2 regions of the Arthrobacter sp. SDR-2R genome follow, and region 2 is predicted to be linked to the other one. Evidence: riboswitches for the same ligand, from Rfam matches in the RefSeq annotation. Region 2 holds a riboswitch; the other holds the start of a gene.
What was found. Region 2 has a riboswitch for cyclic di-AMP ahead of AC3ANU_RS11570 (C40 family peptidase). Riboswitches for the same ligand answer to the same signal wherever they lie in the genome.

Region 1 (2,194 bases), 1.5 Mb from region 2:
ACATGGCGTCCAGGGGGTTGGTGCGAACCGTTTGCGCACGGTGGCGCGCAGAATGATGGCGTGAAGACACGAAGGTAGCCTCTCCCAATGCCTGCGAGGTGAGCTGTCGGATTCGGATGGGAGTCACCCGGCCACGCTGCTTCCTGGGAAGCTTGTGACTTAACCCCAAGGCCTTCTGAACATGAAGGCCAAAATTGGTTCCCCCGCCCCTGCCAGACGATGAAATGCGAACGGACCTTGAGCGGTGGCAGAGTTAGGCAATCCACTCAAGAGCGTCAACTTCGGAAAAGTTGACGCGAGTTAGACGGTACAGCAGTTTTGCTTCAATGTCACATTCAGGTCACGGCGCGTCGCGGACATGTGAGAGCGGGCAACCATTTGGTTACAGCCAGCCCATGGGATCGACAACTTCGCCATTGACCTGCACCTCGAAGTGGAGGTGGCAGCCGGTGGATGCGCCCGTGGTACCGCTCAGTGCCACCACGTCCCCGCGGGAGACGGTCTGGCCCACCTTGACGTTGAAGGACGAGAGATGGTTGTAGGTGGTCTCCAGCCCGTTGCCGTGGTCAATGACCACGCGGTTTCCGCCACCGAACTGGTGCCAGCCGGCAAAGGTCACGGTACCTGTCGCGGCGGCCAGGACCGAGGTCCCGCACTGCGCCACGAAGTCCTGGCCCCGGTGGAAGTCTCCGGAGCCTCCGGTGATGGGACTGACCCGGTAGCCGAAGGGGGAAGCGGTGGTGAGGGAGGCGAGGGGTGCAGCCAGGGTGCCGGCCGAAGCGGCACGCGTGACGGAGCCGGCGGACTGGGCGCTCAGGAGTTGCTTCAGCTTCCCGTCCGGGTCGGCCTGGGTCACCACGGCCGACCGGCTGAAGTCGATCTGTGCTCCGACATCGGCCGAGATCTGGGGCTGGGGGCTGACGGCGGACGCGGCCAAGGGGGCACTGCCGGCGGCATCCGTGGCCATGACGGGACTCGTGGCGGGCACCGTGACCGTCAGCACCAGGCCTGTGGCGGCAAGGGCAATGCCGGCTTTTTGGCCAATACCGCTGGCCGCGGCAAACTCCGTCATCTGCCGGAAGGGACCCCGGCGGCGGCGCGCGTCACGATGCAGGTCGCGGGGGCGCTCCGCTGCGACAACTTCGGCAACCCGGGGTGCCGAAGGGGGGCCGGCCGCGCGGCGGCGGCCCCGGGAGGTCTGCATGGTCAAGAAGGGTTCCTCTCTGGAAGAAGCCTGCGGAGTTAGCTGTCGGATTCGGGTCAGAGAGATCAAAGACCCGGTCCGCCTTAGGCAAGCTTCTGCACAGGGGGTATTCCCGGAAGAATCCTTCACTGGAGAGGCTTGCTGCTGACGGACTTCACCCCAAGGCAGTCCCCCGCTGCCGCTTGTGGTTCCCCCGCCTCTGCCAGTAACGACTCGTGCACCTGACCCGCTGGCAGAGCTCGGCTCCGGATCAGGTAACGCTTATGTATCAACGCTTGGTTCCACTATAGAGGCTTAAGACCCTAGGTAACAATTCCGTTACCTTTGCGTGGTCGCCCCTCTGTGGGGTATGGGGGCCCCGATCAGGGCTGGCTGATGGCCACGAAGACGTGGGCGGCAACCTCGGGCGGCAGCTCCAATGCGCCTTCGATTCCGGGGACCCGCACGGAGATGTATTCGCCCACGCGTTCCAGCGCCACGGCGGCACCCGGCCGGATACCGCCCTCGTCCAGCTGCGCCAGCAGCTCCGGTTCCACCTGGATCGGCTCCGCCAGGCGGCTGATGGTCACTCCGGAGGCGGGCCCGTAATTCTTCATCGCTTCCACCAGGCTGATGGCGCCGTCGGCAAAGCCGGGCCCCGCCTGGCCGCCCAGCGCCGCAAGGCCAGGGATGGGGTTGCCGTACGGCGACTCGGTGGGGTGGTCCAGCATCTCGTAGATGCGGCGCTCAACGCGCTCGCTCATGACATGTTCCCAGCGGCAGGCTTCGTCGTGGACGTAGGCCCAGTCCAGGCCAATGACGTCTGCCAGCAGGCGTTCGGCCAGCCGGTGCTTCCGCATGACCTCCGTGGCGCGCTTGCGGCCCGTGTCCGTGAGTTCCAGGTGCCGGTCGCCGGACACGACCACCAGCCCGTCCCGCTCCATGCGGCCGATGGTCTGGGAAACGGTGGGACCGGAGTGGCGCAGACGCTCGGCGATACGGGCCCGAAGG
Region 2 (2,194 bases):
GCTCCTGGCAACCTTTTCCTGTTCCACCAGGGCAGCGGATACCTTTCCGGCCGCCGCCGCCTTGACCACCAACGCGGCCGTCTTGTCCCCCACGAGCTTGACGAGGTTGAGGCCCTGGACGCTGTTGGTCCCCAGGGCGTCCAGCGCCACGAAGAACCCGGCGTTGGTCCCGCCTGTCTTGTACGACTGCACGGCCAGGGCGCCGAGGTCCTTCCGGTACCGGGCCACTTCGTCGTTTGCGCGGGCGGCCCGTGCGGACAGGGTTTCCAGGCGTGATGTGGCGGACTGGAGCTCTGCATCCGCGGCAGCGTATTCGGCGGCCGACCGTACGGCTGCGTCCCCGGCTGCCTCCGACTGCGCCTGCAGGCCGGTCAAGAGCCCGTCGATGGTGGCAATTTCTGCAGCTTTTGCCGCTTCGGACGACTGCGCCTGCTGCACATCCGACCAGGAGGGATATCCGCCGGGCGGCGGCTCCTCCGCTGCGGCCGGCAGCACGGTGGCGGCGGCCAGGGCGATGGCCAGCACGCCACCGAGGAGCGGGTCCCTCGGCTGGTCACGAACAGGGGCATAGTCCCGAAGCTTACCGTCCGGCGCGGCCCCCGAGGGCGCGTCCGTGGCCACATTGTTACCGTTTGCAGCGATAAAGACCCTGCCTGCATCGGTCGAGGTCACCGCCCGAAATGCGAAGTACATCAAGACGTTTGCGCAATTGAGAGGGGAGCCTCGTATGTTATCCAAATGTGACAATCGGGGGCAGCGCGGGTTATGGTCGTTTGGTGTCCCTCTCAGACGGGACATTCCCGTCAGCATGCCGAGCCCTGCCGCTGATCATGGGATTCAACCGCTTTCCGTTTGGCAGGGACGGGGGAACCAAGTTTCTACGGCCACATGTGGCCTTGGGGTTAAGTCGTTAGCGCCTCCGCCCGCGGAGCCAGCTACCGGCCGGGTATCTCCAGCCCGAACCCGACAGCTCACCCCGCAGGCATGGGAGAGGCGATCAACTGTGTCAAAAATTTCCACCACTGCCCGTCACCGCGCGACTCCGGCCCGCTCCATTGTGCTCGAGGGCCTCGCCGTAACCGCCAAGTCCCAGGCCCGTTCGCTGGGCCGTCCGGCGCTTGCCGTTGCTGCAGCGTCCGGTATTGCCTTTGGCGTCGGAGCCCCGGCCCATGCAGGTGTCACCGGCCCGGACACCACTGAGAACACCAGCGTCCAGGCATACTCCGCACCTGCCCCGGCAGCAGCACCCGCCGCAGCAGCAGGAACCGTCCACACGGTGGTGTCCGGCGACACCATCGGGGCCATCGCGGCCGCCCATGGCGTCAGCCTCAACGACGTCCTGGCCGCCAACGGACTGGGACTGTCCTCCATCATCTACCCCGGTGACCAGATCCAGATCCCCGGCGCTGGCCACACCGCAGCCCCGGCGCCGGCAGCAGCTCCCGTCCAGACGGCAGCCGCAACCGCACCGGCAAACACCGGCATGAACATGTCCTACGCCTCAGCCGCCCCGGCGGCGTCCACCGGCACCGGGACCGGCGCTGCCATCCTGGCATCCGCTTACAGCCAGGTCGGCGTGAACCAGGACTGCACCGCAATGGTTGAGAAGGCCCTGCGCTCCGTCGGCAAGTCCGTCGGCGACCTGGCCCCCACGCAGTTCTTCCAGTACGGAACCGTTGTCGGCGCTCCCGCCCCCGGCGACCTGATCATCACCTCCGGCCACGTGGGCGTGTACGCCGGCAACGGCCAGGTTGTGAGCGGCGGCGTCAACGGCTACAGCACCGAGGTCCACTCCATCAGCTGGCTCGGCGGCTACTCCGCAGTCCGCGTAGCCTAGCCTTCGCAACGCTTTGGCAGCAGCAGGCTGGTACTAAACAGCAAAGCTGTTCTTAGACAGGAGGGCGGCAGCCGGGTATTCCCGGCTGCCGCCCTCCTGTCATTTCCGCACCGTACCGCTGAACAGTCACGTCCCGCAGAAGGTCATGTAGGTGCCGAAATCCTCAGGGGCACCTTCGGCGTAGCGTTCCAGGCCCGGCCGCTCGGCGAAGGGGCTGCCGACGGCCTCGAGCAACTGCTGCAGGGGAGCCAGGTTTCCGTCAGTGGCGGCGGACAGCGCCTCTTCCACGAGGTGGTTCCGCGGAATATAGGCAGGGTTCACGCTGTCCATCAGTTCCGCGTCGGGCCCCAGGGCCTG

Region 1: linked by a shared signal. The riboswitch ahead of AC3ANU_RS18575 (M23 family metallopeptidase) and the one ahead of AC3ANU_RS11570 (C40 family peptidase) in region 2 are both predicted to bind cyclic di-AMP.

The regions. Positions count from the first base shown of each region.
Region 1 is NZ_CM173231.1:4,023,554-4,025,747, forward strand. Features, by position in the region: gene AC3ANU_RS18570 (C40 family peptidase) at 1-4, opposite strand, end outside; cyclic di-AMP (ydaO/yuaA leader) riboswitch at 75-254, opposite strand; gene AC3ANU_RS18575 (M23 family metallopeptidase) at 383-1,204, opposite strand; cyclic di-AMP (ydaO/yuaA leader) riboswitch at 1,217-1,428, opposite strand; gene AC3ANU_RS18580 (iron-dependent transcriptional repressor DtxR) at 1,567-2,194, opposite strand, start outside.
Region 2 is NZ_CM173231.1:2,478,805-2,480,998, reverse strand. Features, by position in the region: gene AC3ANU_RS11575 (aggregation-promoting factor C-terminal-like domain-containing protein) at 1-672, opposite strand, end outside; cyclic di-AMP (ydaO/yuaA leader) riboswitch at 830-1,000, shown strand; gene AC3ANU_RS11570 (C40 family peptidase) at 1,004-1,837, shown strand; gene AC3ANU_RS11565 (protein adenylyltransferase SelO) at 1,964-2,194, opposite strand, start outside.